DNA from 3 places in the Priestia sp. YIM B13552 genome. Region 3 is predicted to be linked to each of the others. Evidence: riboswitches for the same ligand, from Rfam matches in the RefSeq annotation. Region 3 holds a riboswitch; each other region holds the start of a gene.

Region 1 (7,081 bases), on a different contig from region 3:
TTAAGTGGATTTTTAAGGGAGATTTGAGGAGTAAAAAGGAAGTTTCATGCGACGATTTTCTCTTTCATTTTTTCATGACTTTTGGTGCAATAAACATATAGTTAAATGTTAAGGTAGAAATAAATTCCTTATGGTACACTTAAAGAAGAATTTATGAAACGGAGCGACATGATGAAAGCCATAAACTTAATCTCAATTGCCTTTGGTGCTATCGCTGGTACATATGCACGTTATTTGCTGAATCTTTCCTTATTATATACGGGCTATCCAATAGGAACGGTAATTGAAAACCTATTAGGAAGCTTCATACTAGGCCTATTAACAGGATTTTTTGTGTGGAAAAAGCCAAAAGAATGGATAAAGCTTGGACTAGGAGTTGGCGTATGCGGCGGTTTTACAACGTATTCAACGTTTGCAGGAGACGTCATTTCTCTCACTCAGCACCATTTATTTTGGGGAGCAATTTATGTAATTGTCTCTTTAGTAGGTGGAATCTTTCTTGCTTTAGCAGGCTATCTATGCGGTGAAGCGGCAGGAAAAAATTTAGTGAAAGTACATGAGGTGAAGTAAATGAGCATAGTGAGCTTGGCACTTGGCGGGGCAGCTGGAGGAATATGCCGTTATCTTTTGGGTTTAAAAGTTACAAAAACAGTTTCAAACCCTCCTTTTCCAGTATCAATGCTGTTTGTAAACTTGCTCGGTGCGTTTGGACTTGGTCTTTTTTACGGTAGTTATTATGGAAAGGTTCCGAGTCATGCTTATGATGATTCAATATTTTTAATGATTGGCATTGGGTTTTTTGGTGCCTTTACCACTTTTTCAACGTTTAGTGTGGAAACCGTACAGTTAATTCGAGAAAAATCTTATCGGAAAATGTTGGCGTACGTGGGGATTTCAGCATTTGGAACAGTTGGTTTATTTACAGTCGGTTTACTGGCAGGGACGTTTTTATTTAAGTAAAGAGAACGTTTCTAGTAGGGAAAAACAAAAAGACGGAGAAGTAGAGAATGGATAGAAAAGCAGAAGTTTGGAAATACATTTTGTTGATTGTAGCTGTTGCAGGTCAGATCATCGGTTTTTTATTTTTATTTATAAATGTTGTGGCAGCATTTATTTTTTACGGTTTTTATATTCTAACTTTTATTATGTTACTCCTGCTGTTTATATGGGATCGGAAAAAGGAAAAAGACAAAGAAGAATTCGACGACTATACCGATTACTAACCATATAAAAAGCAGAATGATGCGGTGCGCCGAGCCTCTTAGTAAAGAAGCCTAAAAGATACCTCTATAAAAGGAAGAGAGCCGTAAGAGCATAAAGGGATATTGTATTTACATCTAGTTGTGTTATAATTTTAAGTACGAAAACAAAATCAATAAATAGCAATCACTAGGGGAGCTTTTGAAGCTGAGACGAATGTATTTCGGACCCTTTGAACCTGATCTGGTTTGGACCAGCGTAGGGAAGTGGCGATCATGTTTACATAAAGATGCATGCTAACCACTCTACGTTGTAGAGTGGTTTTTTGTATGTAATAAAGCCCTCTACACAAGATGAAGTGATTGAAATTTCTCTTTATTCTGAATGGAAAGGTTTCGATCATGTGGATATTCCTAAATTTCATGTCATTACAACAGATAAGCAGCCAATCGAAGAGCTTCAAAAAATTTTAACAGCTATCGCGCCTTTTGCGGGCGCCGTTCATATTAGAGAAAAAGAAAAAACGGCAAAGCAGATTCAATGTTTACTAGAAAGCCTGCCATTTTGTTGCTCTAAAATTATTGTGAACGATCGAGTTGATGTAGCGCATGCTTTAAAAGCAAAAGGCGTACAGCTTGCCTATCATAGTTTAGACGTTTCGTTTGTTATAGACGCATTTCCTTCTCTCATGGTCGGAAAGTCAGTTCACTCTGTGGAAGAGGCTTTAGAAGCTGAAAAAGATGGTGCTCACTACATTCTATACGGACATATTTATTCAACACATTCAAAAAAAGGATTAAGAAGTCGAGGGATAGCAGCGCTAAAAGAAGTAGTAGATGCTGTGCAGATACCGGTTATTGCCATTGGAGGAATTACACCTGTAAATGCCAAAGAGGTGCTGCAAACAGGAGCACACGGTATAGCTGTGATGTCTGGTGTCATGCTTGCGCAAGATCCCCTTAAAGCGATTAAACAATATTCTCACATATGGACATCTGGAGGTGGAGAAAATGAAGCAGCATTATGATGTACTGTTAATCGGAGGAGGTATAATCAGCTCTTCTATCGCTTATCATTTGTCAAAACAAGGAGCGTCAGTAGCTATTCTTGAACGCAATCAAATTGGTTGTGAAGCTTCAAGTGCAGCCGCTGGTATTTTAGGTGCTCAAGCTGAAATTGATGAAGAAGGTCCTCTTTTAGACCTTGCTATTAAGAGCAGAAGCATGTTTCCCGAACTGGTGAAGGAACTAAAAGAAAAAACGGCCATCGACGTAGAGCTCATTCAAAAAGGCTTATTAAAAGTTGCTGTAACTGAAGAAGATGCACACGTATTAAAGAAAAAAGCCGCTCAGCACCACCGGTGGGATGAACATGTAAGATGGATCGATGTAAAAGAAGCGCGTTTGTTAGAACCCGGGCTTTCTCCAGACATATACGGAGCCATTACAATACCGGGAGACGGCCAGCTAGCTCCGGCTAAGTTAACCCAGGCTCTTGCTCATGGAGCCTTGTATCACGGAGCAGATGTATTCGAATACTGTGACGTTCATTCTCTTATTATGGAAAATGAAACGGTAAAAGGTGTACAGACGTCCAAAGGCTCTTTTTATGGAGAAAAAGTAGTTATTGCAGCAGGCTCATGGGCTAAACGCTTTATTTCTTCTGAACATTTAGGTCAGGTGTTTCCTGTAAAAGGGGAGTGTATTGCTCTGCAAAGTCATAAGCCACTGCTTTCTAAAACGATTTTTTTAGATGAAGGTTTTTACTTAGTGCCAAAGACTGGTGGAAGAATCGTAATAGGGGCAACTAAGCTACAGCATGATTTTACCAAGACGGTTTCTGCACAAGGTATTCAATTTTTGCTGAATAAAGCTTCTGCGCTTCTGCCGGCTATTAAAGATGCTACATTTGAAAAAGCATGGGCAGGTCTTCGTCCACAAACAAATGATGGCTGGCCTTATTTAGGAGAGCATCCTGAAATAGCGAATCTACACATGGCGTTTGGCCACTACCGAAATGGTATTTTATTAAGTGCTGCAACTGGAAAAATTATGGCTGATGCTTTGTTAGGGAAAAAGCCGAATCATTCATTTTTTACATCATTTCAGCTAACTAGAGTAATGGAGGGAGTTCATTGAATCTAATCATTAATGGTAAGACCGTTACTGTTGGAGATGAAATTGAAACGGTTCAGCACTTGTTGCAGGCTCAGAACCTGCATGAACGAGTGGTAATTGTTGAGCTAAACAAGAATATTTTACAAAAAGAAGAACATAGTGATGCAAGTTTGAAAGATGGAGATGCATTAGAAGTCGTTTCATTTGTAGGAGGAGGATGAAGAGTATGTTAAAAATTGGACAATATACATTTAATTCACGTTTATTATTAGGAACAGGGAAATTTCCAGACTTTACGACTCAGCGTCAAGCGGTAGAAGAGTCGGAGACCGAAATTTTAACATTTGCTGTTAGACGAATGGATATTTTTGATCAAAATCAGCCTAATTTATTAGAAGCGCTTGATGTGAAGCGTTTCACTCTTTTGCCTAACACTGCTGGAGCAAAAAATGCAGAAGAGGCCGTACGTATTGCTAAATTAGCAAAGGCTTCTGGACTTTGTGACATGGTGAAAGTAGAAGTAATTGGATGTGATAAAACGCTGCTTCCTGATCCAGTTGAAACATTAAAAGCCAGTGAAGAACTGTTAAAAGAGGGCTTTACCGTTTTACCTTACACATCAGATGATGTTTTACTTGCGCGTCGTTTAGAGGAGTTAGGCGTACATGCCATTATGCCAGGAGCTTCGCCTATCGGTTCAGGTCAAGGTATTATTAATCCGTTGAACATGCGTTTTATCATTGAACAATCAACTGTTCCAGTAATTGTAGATGCAGGTATTGGAACGGCTTCAGACGCAGCTCAAGCTATGGAGCTAGGAGCAGATGGTGTGTTATTAAATACAGCTGTTTCAGGAGCAAAAGATCCTGTGAAAATGGCTCGTGCTATGAAGCTAGCGATTGAAGCAGGACGAGCAGCATTTGAAGCAGGACGTATTGAAAAGAAACAATATGCAACGGCAAGCAGTCCAACAGAAGGGATGAGTATCGGTTGATTAATCGTTATTCCCGCCAAGAACTGTTTCAACCTATTGGAAAAGGCGGACAGCAGCTAATTCAAGAAAAGCATGTTCTGATTGTAGGAGCAGGTGCTCTTGGAACAGGGAACGCCGAGGCTCTTGCGCGAGCGGGGGTAAAGAAAATAACGCTCATTGACCGGGACTATGTAGAGTGGAGCAACCTTCAGCGGCAGCAATTGTATAGTGAAAAAGATGCTGATAAAAGAATTCCAAAAGCAATTGCCGCTAAAAAACGGCTTCACGATATTAATCACGATGTAAAAGTAGAAGCGCACGTAGCAGACGGTACCCCTCAAGTTTTAGAACAGCTTGTTGAGGGGGTAGATGTTATGATTGATGCAACCGATAATTTTGACACACGCCTTGTAATGAATGATTTATCACAAAAATATGATATTCCTTGGATTTACGGAGCATGTGTAGGAAGTTATGGAATTAGTTATACTATCATACCAAGTGAAACACCGTGTTTATCCTGTTTGCTTGAATCTGTACCGCTTGGAGGGTTAACATGTGATACAGTGGGGATTATTAGTCCTGCTGTTCAAATGGTAGTCGCTCATCAAGTAACAGAAGTGTTAAAAATATTAGTCGGAGACTGGAATGCGCTCAGGAGGGAACTTGTTTCGTTTGACGTATGGAAAAATGAGTATACGAGCATCAATGTGAACGTGTTTCGCAAATCTGCTTGCCGCTCATGCGGCAGTGAACAAACGTATCCCTTTTTACAATATGAAAATCAAACGAAAACAGCTGTGCTATGCGGAAGAAACACAGTACAAATCCGTCCGGGCAAATCAGCCAAGCAGCCGCTGCAGTCTTTAGGTGAACGATTAAAAGAAAAAGGATATAAAATTGAACAGAATCCGTATCTGCTTTCTTTTTATGTAGATGATTACCGTTTAGTTATGTTTCAAGATGGGCGCGTCTTTGTCCATGGAACAAACGATATAGTAGAAGCAAAGTCACTTTATCATCGGTATATTGGGTAAGAAAGAGATGGAGGTTTCAAGCATGACAGTACCAAAAGCATTAACCATTGCTGGATCAGACAGCGGTGGAGGAGCAGGCATTCAAGCAGATTTAAAAACATTTCAAGAGCGTGACGTTTTTGGCATGTCTGTTATTACAGCTGTGACCGCACAAAATACAGTTGGCGTTCAAGGAGTTTATCCTTTAGAAGTAGAAGCAGTTGAAACGCAGTTAGATTCAATTGCCACTGACTTATTTCCTAATGCAGTGAAGACAGGTATGTTGTTCAGTGCTGATATTATTTACGCAGTGGCTCGTAAAATCAAACAGTACGGACTGCAAAATGTTGTAGTTGATCCCGTTATGATTGCAAAAGGCGGTCAGTCTCTTCTTCAAAGAGAAGCCGTACAGGCTCTAAAAGAATTATTGCCTCTTTGTGAAGTTATTACGCCGAACATACCGGAGGCGGAAGTCATCACGGGTAAAGAAATTCACACGATCGAAGACCGAAAAGAAGCGGCAAAACAGATTCATGAGCTAGGTGTAAAGCACGTGGTAATTAAAGGCGGACATGATCAATCTCATCAAGATATGATTGATATAGTGTATGATGGTCATACGTACGTTGAAATCACGCATGAAAAGATGAATACAAAGCATACACATGGAACGGGATGCACGTTTGCTGCTTGCGTCACAGCTGAACTAGCGAAAGGCAAAAGCGTGGTTGAAGCAGTTCAAATCGCTTCCGATTTTGTTCACTATGCGATTAAGCACACGCTTGAAATTGGTTCCGGACACGGTCCTACTAATCACTGGGCGTATGGAAAATACTTTCGTTCAAGCATATAAAAAAACGTGCCTACAATCTAGGCACGTTTTTTATGAAGAAGGAATATAGGTAGGAATCTCTCCATCGATGCCTAAATAATAATGTCTAAGGGGCTTTAAATTATCATCAAGCTCATAAACAAGCGGCACGCTTGTAGGAATATTCAAGTTCGCAATGCCATCAGGCGAAATGTTATCCAAGTACTGCATCAGAGCCCTAATCGTATTACCGTGAGCGGAAATAATAACCTTTTTGCCAGCTTTAATAGAAGGAGCAATAGTTTCGTCCCAGTATTCTAGAACCCGCTTTTCTGTATCGGCTAAGTTTTCCGTTACAGGAAATTGTCCCTTAGCTAATTCCTTATACTTAGGGTTGGAAGCTTCATAGCGAATATCTGTTGTCTCTAAAGCAGGAGGGCGTTCGTTCATCGACCTTCTCCACAAATGCACTTGCTCTTCTCCAAATTTTTTTGCGGTTTCTTCTTTGTTCAAACCTTGAAGAGCCCCGTAGTGCCGTTCATTCAGCCTCCAAGATTTATATACGGGAATCCACATGAAGTCCATTTGATGTAAGACAATCCACAGAGTGCGAATGGATCGTTTTAAAACAGAAGTATAGGCAATATCAAAAGTATATTCGTTTTTCTTTAGCACTTTTCCAGCTTCTCGCGCTTCTTGCAATCCATTTTTAGAAAGATCTACATCCGTCCAGCCTGTAAATTTATTTTCAAGATTCCACACGCTTTGTCCGTGCCGAATCAACACAAGTTTTATCATCGTGTTCTCCTTTCAACAGTGACTAAGGACTCTATTCTTTTTTATTATGAGGAGGAAAGAGTTTTTTATCCTAAAGCCGGGGAAAGGAGTTTTTATCATTTAGAAAAAGTGATGCCGAAAAGTAAAGCTTTAACTTTTTTACGCATATGATAAAAATAAAAAAGGG
Region 2 (7,081 bases), on a different contig from region 3:
GAATGAACGAGACACAGTCATTGGAATTGCTGCAAGCGGACGCACTCCTTATGTGATTGGTGCATTAAGATATGCAAAATCTGTAAAAGCTAAAACGGTAGCGCTGTCTTGCAATGGTAATTCTCTTATTGGAAAAGAAGCGGACCATAGTATTGAGGTGGTAGTAGGTCCGGAAGTGCTAACAGGTTCCACAAGGTTAAAAGCAGCAAGCGCTCATAAAATGATTCTCAACATGATTTCTACAGCGGCTATGATCAAAGTAGGAAAAGCGTATGAAAACTTAATGATAGATGTTCATGTGAGTAATGAAAAGCTTAAAGAACGAGCGATAGGTATTATTTGTAAAATTACAGGCGTTTCTTATGAACAAGCAAGCCAAACGCTTGAAGAAGCAAATAATGAGGTAAAAACAGCAGTGGTTATGATCAAAACAAATGAAAATTACGACACCGCGAAGATGTTACTGAATAATGCGGGCGGTTATGTGAGAAAAGCGATTGAACATTACGTATAAAGGAGAGAAACGATGTCAACAGGCGGATTAACAATGATTAAAAACACGGTGGCTAAGCTTCCTGATTCGGAGAGGAAAATTGCTGAATATATTTTAAACAACCCGCATACTGTGGTAAACAGTACGGCTGGAGAATTAGGTAGACTAGCGAATGCTAGCAGTGCTGCTGTTATTCGTTTGTGTAAATCTATCGGGGTTAGCGGGTTTCAAGAATTAAAGGTAAGAGTAGCCGGTGATTTAGCTAGAGATACGGAGCAAGGATACCGCGATATTGAAACAAATGAAACGATTCAATCTATTGTCAAAAAAACGGCAAGCAACAGCATTCAAAGTCTAAGTGATACGGCCGAGCTTGTGAATTATAAAGAAGCCGAGCGGGCTGTTTTAGCGCTGATTGAAGCTAAAAACATTCATTTTTTTGGAATCGGTGCTTCACATATTATTGCTATGGATGCGCAGCAAAAATTTCTTCGAATTAATAAAAATGCCACGGCTTTTGCAGATAGCCATTTAGCAGCTACACTCATCGCAAATGCAAGTAAAGACGATGTAGTTGTGGGCATCTCTTTTTCAGGGGAGACTCCTGAAGTAAGCAACGTCTTATCTTTAGCTAAAAATCGCGGAGTAAAGACGATTAGCTTAACCAAATACGGACAGTCTACCGTTTCGTCTTTAGCTGATATCTGTTTGTATACGTCTTATTCTCAAGAAGCGCCGTTTCGAAGCGCAGCTACATCGTCTCGTTTAGCCCAGCTTTATGTGATTGATGTACTATTTTTAAGTATTGCAGCGCAGCAGTATGACCAGACGATTGAGTATATTGATAAAACAAGGGATGCCATTCAGTTTTTGAAAACTAAGAAATAAAAAAGAAAGCGATTACAAAAAGGGGATTTTGTGGTCTGTTTCCTCAGTACCGTATCCATCTAAGAGGAAAATACAAAGGGGGATTAACATGTCTTTAGATAATCATCAATTAGCAAAGGTTATTTTGGAGATGCTTGGGGGAGCATCAAATATTGAAGCGTATACGCATTGTATGACGCGGCTGCGCGTGACTGTAAAAGATGATTCAATTGTAAAAAAGGCAGATATACGAAAGCTTGAAGGCGTACTCGGATTAGTGGAAGAAGAAACGCTGCAAATCATTATTGGTCCTGGAAAAGTAAACAAAGTAACAGAGGAGTTTGGAAAGTTAATTGATGAATCTGGCGGTATTAATTTAGAAAATCGTGCGGCTCAGCGGAAATCGGAGCTGAAAGAAAAAAATGCAACTCCGTTTAAGCTCTTGCTTCGCCGAATTGCAAGTATTTTTATTCCGTTAATACCTGCTCTTGTAGCATCTGGACTTATCACCGGAGTGACAAAAGCAGCAGTTCAAGCGAAGTGGCTTCCTGCAGATTCACAGATTGCTATTCTTTTAACCGTTATCGGAAGCGGCTTATTTGCTTATCTGGGTATTTTAGTAGGTATTAATGCGGCAAAAGAATTTGGTGGTTCGCCGGCTTTAGGGGGCTTAGCAGGTATTTTAGTCATTAATCCTGCCGTAGCTGATATTAAACTTTTTGGTGAAGCACTTTTGCCGGGTCGGGGTGGCTTAATAGGAGTCTTGCTTGCAGCAATCTTTATGGCCGTAGTGGAAAAACGAGTGCGTAAATTTGTCCCTCAGTCACTGGATATTATTATTACACCAACCGTTACGGTGTTAATTACAGGCATTATTACGTATGTAGTATTCATGCCAATCGGCGGCTTGATTTCAGACGGAATCACAAAAGGCCTTTTAGGAGTTTTGGAGGTTGGAGGAGTTGTAGCAGGCTTTGTTTTAGGAGCAACATTTTTGCCGCTCGTCATTACAGGACTTCATCAAGGTCTTACTCCTGTTCATTTAGAGCTTATCAATTCAATTGGAGATGATCCGCTTCTTCCTATACTAGCAATGGGCGGAGCCGGTCAGGTCGGTGCAGCTTTTGCTATCTATATCAAAACAAAGAAAAAACGTTTAAAGCGAGCAATTGGAGGCGCTCTTCCTTCAGGGCTGCTTGGAATTGGAGAGCCGCTTATTTTTGGAGTCACACTTCCTTTAGGACGCCCCTTTTTAACCGCTTGTCTTGGAGCTGGAATCGGCGGAGCGTTTCAGGCGCACTTTCATATTGCGACTGTAGCAGTGGGAGTCTCAGGTTTGCCGCTTACGTTTTTAGTTCATGCGCATCAAATTCTTCTTTATTTACTCGGGTTAGTTGTTGCTTACGCAGCCGGCTTTGTTTGTACGTATTTCTTTGGATTCAACGATGAAATGGCGAGAGAGTTTGAATGATTGGCATTTCGTTTTATTTAAATGATAGTGATGCTAAAAAAAGATTAATAGAAGCAAGTGAGTGCGGTGTCACACGTGCATTCACTTCGCTTCATATTCCAGAGGAAAAAGGGGATTTGGCTGAACGGGCAAAAGAACTGCTTCATGTGGCTAGAGATTGTGGAATAAGCGTGTATGCAGACGTATCCAAGCATACGCCGATTCATTTAGGTACTGAAAGCCTTATGTCGCTATCTTCACTTGGCGTATCTGGTATTAGACTAGACGATGGGTTTAGCACAGCAGAAACTCTTTCGCTTGCGAATGAATTTTATATTGCTGTTAATGCAAGTACGTTATCCAAACAAGAAATTGAAGCACTCTTATGTGCAGGTCTTCATCATCATCAGCTGCTTGCATGGCATAATTTTTATCCTCGACCTGAAACAGGGCTTGAAGAAACGTTTTTTCAACAGCAGACAGATTTATTTAATGAACTTCGTATCCCAGTCTGCGCTTATATTCCCGGGGAAGGCGAAAAGAGAGGCCCTATTTATCAAGGTCTTCCTACTAGAGAAAAAGACCGTAATAGATGCCCTTTTACCTCTGCAGTAGATTTATACGGCTGCGGAGTAGCGGAGGTTTATATTGGAGATCCATGCGCCGGTTCAAGTTTATTAAAGCGTTTGGTTCAATATCAAGAAAGCAGCATTATTCCGCTGCGCATTCGTTCACCTCATATAGAGGGAACGTACAGCGTGCGTCCAGATGTATCAAGAGACGCTCTGCGTTTAGTTGATACACGATCTGTAAAACCAGTGCCGCCATTTCATACAGTCGAGCGCAGAATCGGAGCAATTACAATGGACAATGATGGCTACGGACGTTATAGAGGAGAGGTTCAAATAGCTAAAACGAATTTGCCTGCAAATGCGAATGTGAACGTGATTGGGTATGTGATAGAAGAAGATCATGAGCTGCTTTCGTTAGTGAAACCGGGGCAAAAACTTGAGCTTATTCCTGTCTGAATGGAAAAACGGTGTATTTTTAAAGAAGCCGATAGCTAACTAGTAAGCTTATAAAAGTAAAGAGCACACACTGCTTAAAAAAAGTGTGTGCTTTTTATTTTACTAAAAAGGAAACTATTTTCATTGCTGAATCATGAACCTTTCTATTGAATAAAACGCTTTACTATGATAAAACTATTACAGGTAAACATATGATAATCGTTTAATTTTATAGAGATACAACGCCACTAGGGGTGCTTTCTAAGCTGAGAGAGACGAGAAGTCTTAACCCTTATAACCTGAACTAGGTAATACTAGCGTAGGAAAGAGGTATTGTAATGGATGTTTTGTATGGTATTTCCTTACGAACTCGTTATAATAATTTTTTGTATATAAACAAAAACACTTCTTTCCTGCGAAAGAAGTGTTTTTTTATGCGTAAAGGAAGGTGTCATACATGGAAGAAACAATTGATTTGCTTGTCAAACAGGTAGAGGAGCGCAAAGGGGAGCTAATCCAGTTAGTAAAAACGCTTGTTGCATATAAAACGCCAGCGCCTCCTGCACGAAATTCTCATGAAGCGCAGCGCTACGTAGCGGATTTCCTTAAAAACTGCGGTTTTTCCATCGATATGTGGGATTTATATTGCAACGATCCTATTGTAGTGGGCACGTTAAAAGGGAAAAAATCAGCTGACTATCAAAGCTTAATTATTAACGGGCATATGGATGTAGCTGAGGTACAAGAAAATGAAAAGTGGGAGACAAATCCGTTTGAAGCTGTGGTAAAAGACAACATGATAATCGGACGCGGAGTTGCTGATATGAAAGGCGGCTTGGCAGGAGCATTATTTGCAGTCCAGCTTTTAACAGAAGCAGGAATCGAACTGCCGGGAGACTTGATTTTTGAATCCGTTGTAGGAGAAGAAGTGGGAGAGGCAGGTACGCTGCAATGCTGTCAGAAAGGATATACAGCTGACTTTGCGCTTGTTGCTGATACGAGTGATTTACATATTCAAGGTCAAGGCGGAGTGATCACGGGATGGATTACGATAAAAAGCAGTAAAACCTATCATGACGGTACACGCCGAAGTATGATTCATGCTGGAGGAGGTCTGTTAGCTGCGAGTGCTATTGAGAAGATGGCAAAAGTGATCGGAGGGCTGCAAGAATTGGAGCGCCACTGGGCTGTTACAAAAAGCTATCCAGGATTTTTGCCGGGAACAAATACGATTAATCCAGCAGTAATCGAAGGGGGAAGACATGCTGCTTTTATTGCAGATGAATGCAGGCTGTGGGTCACCGTTCACTATTATCCCAATGAATCATACGACCAAGTATCAAAAGAAGTGGAAGAATACATTTTAGCTATTGCAAAAGCAGATCCATGGTTAAAAGATAACCTGCCAACCTTTGAATGGGGAGGCACATCAATGATTGAAGACAGAGGAGAAATCTTCCCGTCATTAGAAATTGATGAAAATCATGCTGGAGTACAGCTGCTTGCACGTACTCATGAACAAATTGAAGGGAAAAAGCCCCCAATCGATGTGTCAACTAGCGTAACAGACGGGGGATGGCTAGCTGATGCGGGGATTCCGGCCGCTATTTATGGTCCGGGAAATTTAGCAAATGCACATGCTGTGAACGAACAATTAGATATAAATCAGCTTGTTCAATATACAAAAGTGATGTTGCAGTTCATTTATACGTGGCTGCATACGCATAAGGAGTGATCATCATGAAATTTAGTGAACGATTATACGAAAAGCTGCAGCCTATTTGGCGTCAAAATCATAATCATCCCTTTGTACAGGGAATGGGAGACGGAACGCTTGAAAAGGAGAAGTTTCGCTTTTACATGATTCAAGATTACCTTTACCTAATTGATTATGCAAAATTATTTGCGATTGGAGCCATGAAAGCTACCGATGTTCAAACGATGGGGAAATTTGCTGCACTTTTGGATTCTACATTAAACGAAGAAATGAGCCTGCACCGTGAGTATGCCAAGAAATTTGAAATCAGCGAAAAAGAATTAGAAAAAGCGCAGCCATCTCCTACAACGCTTGCATACACACACTATATGCTGCACGTTGGTCAAAGCGGCACATTAGCTGAATTAATGGCGGCTCTTTTGCCTTGTATGTGGAGCTATTGGGAAATAGGAAAAGAACTCAGTGAAAAGCCTGGAGCTAACAATGAATTTTATCGTGAGTGGATTGAAATGTACAGCTCAGAAGAATTTGGAGAACTAGCGACATGGTGTATTAATTTATTCGACTCACTTACTGAAGACAAATCAGAAGCGGAGTTAGAAAAGCTCGAAGAAATTTTCTTGAATACAACGCGTTTTGAGTATATGTTCTGGGATATGGCTTATAACGAAGCGATGTGGCCAATTCATGAATAAGTCTGTGTTATCTTTTCAAAACGTCAGTTTTACGTACAAAAACGGTGATCAACCGATTTTAACATCATTAAACTTAGACGTAAAAGAAGGCGAGTTTGTCAGTATCGTTGGAGCGAGCGGTTCTGGGAAAAGTACGTTGTTTCGTCTCATTACAGGTCTTGAACAGCAGAGTGAAGGCGATATCGTGATTAACGGACAGTCTTATGAAAAACGGCTTGGAAAAGTAGGCTACATGCCGCAGCAAGATTTGCTTCTTCCGTGGCGCACGATTTTAGACAATGCAGCTCTGCCGCTTGAGCTTCACAATGTGTCAAAAGCAAGTGCTCATAGGCAAGTATCTCAGCTGCTCGAAGAGTTTGGTTTAAAAGGGTATGAAAATCGTTTTCCAAGTGATTTATCCGGAGGGATGAAGCAGCGTGTTTCTTTTCTGCGAACGGTATTAAGCGGTTCTAACGTACTGCTTTTAGATGAGCCTTTTAGTGCGCTTGATGCCATTACGCGTTTATCAATGCAGGAATGGCTGCTTGAACAATGGCAAAAGCGTAAACATAGCATCTTATTTATCACTCATGACGTAAACGAAGCCCTGTTTTTATCAGATCGTATTTTTATCTTTTCAGACAAGCCGGTAAGTCATCTTGAAGAGATTAAAGTACCGCTTAGCAGGCCTCGAACGCAAAAAGATTTGAATCAACAGCGTGTGCTTGATGTGAAAGATTATTTAATTGAACAGCTAAGATCGAAGGTGAACACATGAAAAAATACGGGGCTTCAGTTATTTTAGTCGTCATTTTGCTGGCTGCTTGGGAAATTGGAGCACGCATTGTAAACTATCCGTTTATTTTACCAACG
Region 3 (7,081 bases):
CAGCTCGTAGAACTTGTTTGCTGTTATATAAGTATTCAGGTCCAATAAATCCAACAACTGTATTAACTAAGAAAGGCTTGTAGTGACGAGCTAAGCCGTAGCATCTGGCTTCGAGCGTTACTTGATCAATGTTATAGTGAGCTTCTGCTGACAGTTCAGAACCTTGTCCTGTTTCAAAATACCAGCGGTTTGGACCTTTTGCCGTTCCTTTTTCATGAATTAACGCTGTCGCTTCATCGAGCATAGACAGTGAAATTCCAAATGAATCATTACCAGCTTCTGTACCTGCTAAACTTTGAAAAATCAAGTCAGCAGATGCTCCTTTTTCAATTGCTCTCATTTGACTCGTTACGTGTGATAATACACAGTTTTGAGTAGGAATTGACCATTCGTTGATTATATTTTTTGTTTCATTTAAAAGCGCGTAGATATTATCCGTTGTGTCAATAACAGGGTTAATTCCGATAACCGCATCTCCAATTCCATAGCTTAACGCTTCGTATAGAGATGCTCTCATTCCTTTTAAATTATCTGAAGGATGATTAGGCTGGGCTCTAGAAGCCAATACTCCTTTTTGGCCGATAGTCGTTTGACAAGTAGTTTGCACTTCTATCTTGGCAGCTCCTTGAATTAAATCTAAATTGGACATAATTTTAGTAGCCGCCGCAATCATTTCGCTGCTTAATCCTTGGCTAAGTGCAAGAAGGTCTTCTCCGCTATGCTGATCGGATAAAATATATTCTCTTAAATCCCCTACTGTCCAATTTTTAATAATATCGTAAACAGATGAATCAATCTGACTTTCGATTAATGCCGAGACGTTGTCTTCATCTGCGCTGAGCAGCGGATAGTTTCTGATATCAGCAAGTGTGATATCAGCTAGGACTTGCTTTGCTGCCATTCGTTCTTTCATTGACTCAGCGCTAACTCCTGCGAGCTGATCTCCAGAACGTTCTTCGTTTGCTTTGGCCATGATTTCTTTTAAGCTATAAAATGAAAATGTTTCTCCTAACAATCGTGTAGTTTTAAACATCGTTTCCTCCTTGTATATTTAGTAGATTATGATGAAAAAGCGAGCGTTTTAACGGAAACGGAGATCGCTTCTCCAGCTACTGGTAACCCTAGATCAATGTAATCTCCGTGTGTAAAATCAATTTGATCTAAACAAATAATTTCTAACTCTTTCCTCTGTTTAGCTAATGCTTGTCCTAAAGCTTTTGCAATATCTTGCTCGCATAGAACAACGAGGCACTTAGCTCCTTTAAAACAAGCAATAAATTCAGTGCTTATTACTTTTGCTAATTCTTGAAGCATCTTATAGCTGCAGTAAGGAAAATGAGATAAAGCAATAGCAGCGGGGGGATCTTCTGCGCTGAAAATAGTTGAAGCCTGCATACATGCCGCTCGAGCTCTTTCTTGAAACATCAGCGGATTCCATTTCGCTTCTTGCTGAACAGGTATCTCTACAATCGGTATATTTTTTAACGGCAGCCGCTTTGACCCAATGTATACAGTTGATCCGCTAACTTCTGTATTTTGCATACCAGCCCCAATTACAGTAGCGCGCGTTGTCTCAGCGGCTTGAGATACTTGGATGGATTGAAAATGATATGCTAGAAGCGGACCAACGTCTCCATGTATGGCCACTTCCTTCACTGTTTTTGGCTTTTGCTTCTCCATCATTGCTCCTACTCCTCCTGAAACCATGATCATTTCGGGGATAGAAGATCTTGTATGAGGAGAAACGATCAGCGAGGAATTTTGATTCAGCGCATTTACATAATTCACGGTTTCTTCAGCTAGTAATTGACAGATAGACGAGAGCTTTTCAAATGTTGCTTTTTCACCTTCTCGCAGTGTTAAAGAATTATTTTTCAAAAATTCAGTTAAATGAGAAGAAACGTAGGTAACAAAACCTTCTGAATTCAGACGAATTAATCTTCCTCCCACATGCAGTGTAAACGTTTCTATAACTTTTCCATTTTGACATAAAGCGATGTTAGCAGTTCCTCCTCCTACATCAATATTGGCAATTACTGCATTTGTTTCAGCAGAACGTTCGATTGCTCCTGATCCTTTTGCTGCTAATATTCCTTCTAAGTCAGCGCCGGCTGTTGCAACAACAAAATCCCCAGCATGTTCGGCTAGATAGTGAACGATACTTTCTGCATTTTTCTTTCTGGCCGTTTCTCCTGTGATGATCACAGCACCTGCCTCCACTTGATCTAAGGAGATTCCTGCATTCTTATACTCTTGTTCTAGTAGTACCGTTAATCGTTGAACATCGATTTCAACATCGTTTAGCATAGGAGTGGTATAGATAGAACTTGCATACGTTACGCGACGATCAATAATTTGACAGCCTGGCAGCGTAAACTGATTTTGTTGATTTGCTATTAACAGCTTGCTTACAATCAGTTTTGTTGTACTTGTTCCAATATCTAAACCTATGCTCGTGATCCATTTCTGTAGCATGCTATCAATCCCTTATCTCGTTTGAATATGGTGATTATCATAAAACAGTTTTTTGAATATTTCACTAACTATGTTATCAAACCTGACACACTTTTGTGTAAACAAAGGTGACAAATGACAAAAAAGACTAAATCTTGGTAGATTTAGTCTTTTTGCTTATGATGAGTGTGATTTAGTTATAATCATTCTTGATGCCGATGGAATCAATAGTGAAAGAATGATTAAGCAGGCTATTAGTGATCCTACCATTGAAATCCCGTTCATTGAAAAAGAATACCATAGAGCGGACATGCCCTTTGGCGCATATGATCCCCAGAAAATAATACCCGCAATAAAGTGCCAGAAATACCGTGCGAAGCTGCCGATAATAAGGGATAAAACAATCAAAACAAAAGCTTTTGATCTGTTATTGTTAGCTAAATTTGTTTTAATAGATTGCGAAAAAATACCTCCAAAACCTATAAAAGCAAAAGCCACAATATATTCAATAAACGTTTGCAGCGCTGTTAAAATATAAGCCGTTCCTGTTGCCAACTGTAAAAGCCCCCATAATAGACCAGATAGAGCCCCGCCTTTTACTCCCCAGCGAAAGCACATAATAAAAATGGGCACCATGGAGAACGAAATACTCACAGCTGTTGCAATCTTAATGGAAGGCAAAAGATCAAGTAGAAGTGCCAATGCTGCAAAAATAGCTATTTCAATTTTAGCCTGTAAAGGTAATGCTTTATTCACGTTTCTCACTCCTGTTTTTGAATCATTCATATCAAACGGTTTACACAGGAGTAAGCAAATATATGCTACTATTCCCACATTCCTACGCTAGCGTTAACTAACAGGTTCGAAGGGTCTGAACAATTTGTTCACTCTCAGCACGGCGGCTCCCCCTGTGGTACGTTCGGATATTTATGTAGTATTATGACAACATCCATTATATCATATGTAACAAAATAGATTCGAGAGATTTCAAAGATGTTTCTATTTTCTGAATCTATTTTTTATAATGACAATCGTTTTAGTATTTGGTATACTTCTTTTATGTCAAATGAATATAAAAAACCCTCATCCTAATCGATGAGGTAGAGGTCGCAGTTTTTAATAGTAAAGCAACGGAAATGCAGAGAACATTGAGGATGTTGCTTGAAAGGAAAAATTGCCGAAGTTTAGATCACTTCTCGGTTGATTTAAGCTGGGGCTGTCTCCGAACAGGAACAGAACTGTCACATCATGCGAGTGATGTGAAGAGCTATCTTCACGGAAGGTTGACGCGGTTTTCAGATTTAAAAGCGCGCACATATACTGCGGGCTTTTTTTATGTTATCCCGTCTCTTTCCGTACATTCGAAAGGAGTATTTATCTATGCAAGAGCAGCAAGAATTAAAACGTGGGTTGAAATCTCGCCACTTAACGATGATTTCATTAGGAGGAGCCATCGGAACCGGCTTATTCCTAGCAAGTGGTGGAGCAATTCACACAGCAGGACCTGGGGGAGCGCTTTTAGCTTACGCTATCATTGGTGTCATGGTTTACTTTTTGATGACCAGCCTAGCGGAGCTCGCAGCTTATATGCCTGAAGCCGGTTCGTTTAGTACGTATGCGTCTCGGTTTGTAGATCCATCCTTTGGTTTCGCTCTCGGCTGGAACTATTGGTATAACTGGGCTATTACGATTGCAGCTGAATTATCGGCTGGAGCCCTTATTATGAAATTTTGGTTCCCAAACTCTTCTTCTATTTTATGGAGTGCCCTGTTTTTATTAATTATGTTTGGGCTTAACTACCTTTCTGTAAAAGGATTTGGTGAATCTGAATTTTGGTTTTCGTTAATTAAAGTAGTAACGGTTATCATCTTTTTAGTTATTGGTATTATGATGATTTTTGGTATCTTTAACAATGAAGCACCAGGTTTTAAAAACTTCACGCTTGGTGATGGACCCATTCACGGTGGATTCTTTACTGTCTTAGGTATTTTTATGGCTGCTGGTTTTTCATTCCAAGGAACAGAGTTGCTTGGAGTCGCAGCTGGAGAAAGTGAAGATCCGGAAAAAACGGTTCCTCGCGCAGTTAAACAAGTCTTCTGGCGCATCTTGTTATTTTATATTTTAGCTATTTTTGTTATCGGGATGCTTATTCCATACACAGCGGATTCATTAGCAAGTGATGATGTGCGGGTAAGTCCATTTACTTTAATATTCGAACGAGCAGGTCTGGCGTTTGCAGCATCAGCTATCAATGCCGTTATTTTAACAGCCGTTTTATCTGCTGGTAACTCAGGTATGTATGCTTCTACGCGTATGCTTTGGAACTTAGCGAAAGATGGAAAAGCACCGAGGTTCTTAGCAAAAGTAAATAAACGAGGCGTTCCGGTTAATGCTTTAATCGCAACGGCACTTGTCGGTACACTTGCATTTGGTGCTTCATTTTTTGGAGACGGTGCGGTATACACGTGGTTACTTAACGCTTCTGGTATGTCTGGTTTTATTGCTTGGTTAGGAATTGCCATCAGCCACTATCGTTTTAGAAGAGCATTTGTTGCTCAAGGTCATGATTTGAGTGAACTTCCATATCATGCAAAACTTTTCCCGTTTGGTCCTATCTTTGCCTTTATTTTATGTGCTGTTGTCATTTTAGGTCAAAACTATTCGGCGTTTACGGGTGATTCGATTGACTGGTACGGTGTACTTGTTTCTTATATCGGACTTCCTTTATTCTTAATTGTTTGGTTAGGATACAAATGGACGAAAAAGTCAAAACTTATTCCGTTAAAAGAATGCCAAGTAACAGTAAAAAAATACGAATAAAAAAGCTCTCTATTCTTTTGAATAGAGAGCTTTTTTATGTGATCTGATCAGCAAAATGAAGAGATATATAGGCGGGCTGATTTTTCATAACAAGCATATAACCTTTGAGGGGGCGATTACAGTAATCAGCAGCTTCTATATAATAAATATGCTGAATTAACCTGCTTAAATGGGTTACAAAAGATGGAAGTTGATGAGTAGGAATGCTTTGGATGTAGTCTATGATTTCTTGTTGAGTTTGAAGGCCTGAATGGGTACATTCTAACAGATAAAAAAGCGGATCTGCTGCTATAGTAGATAGTTCAGAGTTGTGTTTGATTCTATTCAGCTGGATATGCAGTTCTTTTTTTGACCATCTTTTTGGAATAGCTCTTAGATACTGATATTGAAAATGTGTATTCATGATAGCTAACACCTTTCGTATTAAAATAATAAAACGACTTATTATTTTAATAACCTTTACACATGAAACTAAAACGTTACAATGTGTAAAGGTGTCATACATCTTATAAAATAAGCTGATAAAAAAGAACATCTTGCCACTGATTAAATTTCCAGCCTACTTCTTTAAATTCTCCGCAAAATGTAAAATTAAATTGCTCATGCATTTTGATACTGATATCATTCCCTTTTGTAATCCCTGAAATAACAACGTGATGGTTGAGTTCTTTAGCTAATTCCAAAATTCGCTTCATAAGCTTTTTTCCAATGCCATGCCCCTGCTGGTTTTTATCAATATAAATCGATAGCTCTACCGTTTGAATGTACGCCTCTTTATCTCGATAAGAAGAAAGCGAAGCATAGCCCGCTACTACCCCATCTTTTTCTGCGACAATAAGCGGAAAAAGTTCATTGCTAATATGATTATTAAACCAGCTCCTTCTATGCTCTACTGTTACAGGCGTTAAGTCAAAAGTAGCAGCACTTGTTTGAACAGACTGGTTATAAATTTCAACAAGCATAGGTAAATCTTCTTCTTTAGCATAACGAATGATCATATGTACAAACTCCTTATAGTATAGAATTATCTTTATTTTACTTCTTTTAATAAACATAATCTACATAAAAAACCGATGTGCACATGCACATCAGTTGTGATTTTGAGCATATTGAAAGGTTTGAAGAACTTGAAGTGTCTCTTTTGTAGAAACGACCGTCGCAAACTCCTCATGCAAAGAAGACAGTGCGAATGTATGTACATCTTCTGCAGGAAGCCTTGTTTTTCCATCGTAGGACATACCATCAAAGCAAGCTGTTGCATCGTTTACAACGTACGTTCTGTACCCTAGATTTCCAGCCATGCGGGCAGTCGTGGAGACGCAGTGATTAGTAGTTAGTCCTATTAAGATAAGCGTATCATAACCATTTGCTTTTAAATAACTGTCTAGCTCTGTTCCAATGAAACAGCTGTTCACGTGTTTGCGAATTAAGTATTCGTCTTCTTGTGGACCAAACCCTTCTTTGAACTGAAACCCCTTCGAACTGGGGTGTAAAGGAGAATCTGGATTTTCTGATGCATGTTGTACGTGAATAACAGGATAGTCTTGGCGCCTCCATGCTTGCAGTAGCGTCAGCATATGTTTTTCTGCATCTAGATTGTTTCTTTCCCCCCACTGTGGTGAATAAAATCCTTCTTGTACATCAATAAGCAGCAGCACTGGCCGGGAACGTAGCATAAGCATCATCTTCTTTCATCTTTATTTTAAAATGGAAATAACGTATGTGCACCCATCAGGACCGGCTTTTGACGAATGAACCGTCTGTTTCGGTAAATGTATCCGATCTCCTGCCTGACATAGAACCGTAT

What was found. A riboswitch is a leader RNA that binds a small molecule or an ion and turns the genes downstream of it on or off. The one in region 3 is predicted to bind thiamine pyrophosphate.
Region 1: another riboswitch for thiamine pyrophosphate. It lies ahead of ACFX40_RS24635 (thiamine phosphate synthase); the one in region 3 lies ahead of thiT (energy-coupled thiamine transporter ThiT).
Region 2: another riboswitch for thiamine pyrophosphate. It lies ahead of ACFX40_RS04630 (acetylornithine deacetylase); the one in region 3 lies ahead of thiT (energy-coupled thiamine transporter ThiT).

The regions. Positions count from the first base shown of each region.
Region 1 is NZ_JBHZOU010000009.1:75,625-82,705, forward strand. It holds gene ACFX40_RS24620 (fluoride efflux transporter FluC) at 172-570, shown strand; gene crcB (fluoride efflux transporter CrcB) at 571-960, shown strand; gene ACFX40_RS24630 (hypothetical protein) at 1,008-1,223, shown strand; TPP riboswitch at 1,382-1,482, shown strand; gene ACFX40_RS24635 (thiamine phosphate synthase) at 1,604-2,227, shown strand; gene thiO (glycine oxidase ThiO) at 2,211-3,338, shown strand; gene thiS (sulfur carrier protein ThiS) at 3,335-3,538, shown strand; gene ACFX40_RS24650 (thiazole synthase) at 3,544-4,311, shown strand; gene ACFX40_RS24655 (thiazole biosynthesis adenylyltransferase ThiF) at 4,308-5,327, shown strand; gene thiD (bifunctional hydroxymethylpyrimidine kinase/phosphomethylpyrimidine kinase) at 5,350-6,159, shown strand; gene gpmA (2,3-diphosphoglycerate-dependent phosphoglycerate mutase) at 6,190-6,915, opposite strand.
Region 2 is NZ_JBHZOU010000001.1:941,359-948,439, reverse strand. It holds gene murQ (N-acetylmuramic acid 6-phosphate etherase) at 1-514, shown strand, start outside; gene ACFX40_RS04645 (MurR/RpiR family transcriptional regulator) at 527-1,381, shown strand; gene ACFX40_RS04640 (PTS transporter subunit EIIC) at 1,470-2,831, shown strand; gene ACFX40_RS04635 (MupG family TIM beta-alpha barrel fold protein) at 2,828-3,838, shown strand; TPP riboswitch at 4,058-4,160, shown strand; gene ACFX40_RS04630 (acetylornithine deacetylase) at 4,275-5,552, shown strand; gene tenA (thiaminase II) at 5,558-6,229, shown strand; gene ACFX40_RS04620 (ABC transporter ATP-binding protein) at 6,222-6,986, shown strand; gene ACFX40_RS04615 (ABC transporter permease) at 6,983-7,081, shown strand, end outside.
Region 3 is NZ_JBHZOU010000003.1:259,046-266,126, reverse strand. It holds gene ACFX40_RS13505 (ethanolamine ammonia-lyase subunit EutB) at 1-1,033, opposite strand, end outside; gene ACFX40_RS13500 (ethanolamine ammonia-lyase reactivating factor EutA) at 1,060-2,475, opposite strand; gene thiT (energy-coupled thiamine transporter ThiT) at 2,632-3,240, opposite strand; TPP riboswitch at 3,273-3,373, opposite strand; lysine riboswitch at 3,548-3,732, shown strand; gene ACFX40_RS13490 (amino acid permease) at 3,835-5,274, shown strand; gene ACFX40_RS13485 (hypothetical protein) at 5,309-5,677, opposite strand; gene ACFX40_RS13480 (GNAT family N-acetyltransferase) at 5,781-6,272, opposite strand; gene ACFX40_RS13475 (cysteine hydrolase family protein) at 6,363-6,950, opposite strand; gene ACFX40_RS13470 (cupin domain-containing protein) at 6,972-7,081, opposite strand, start outside.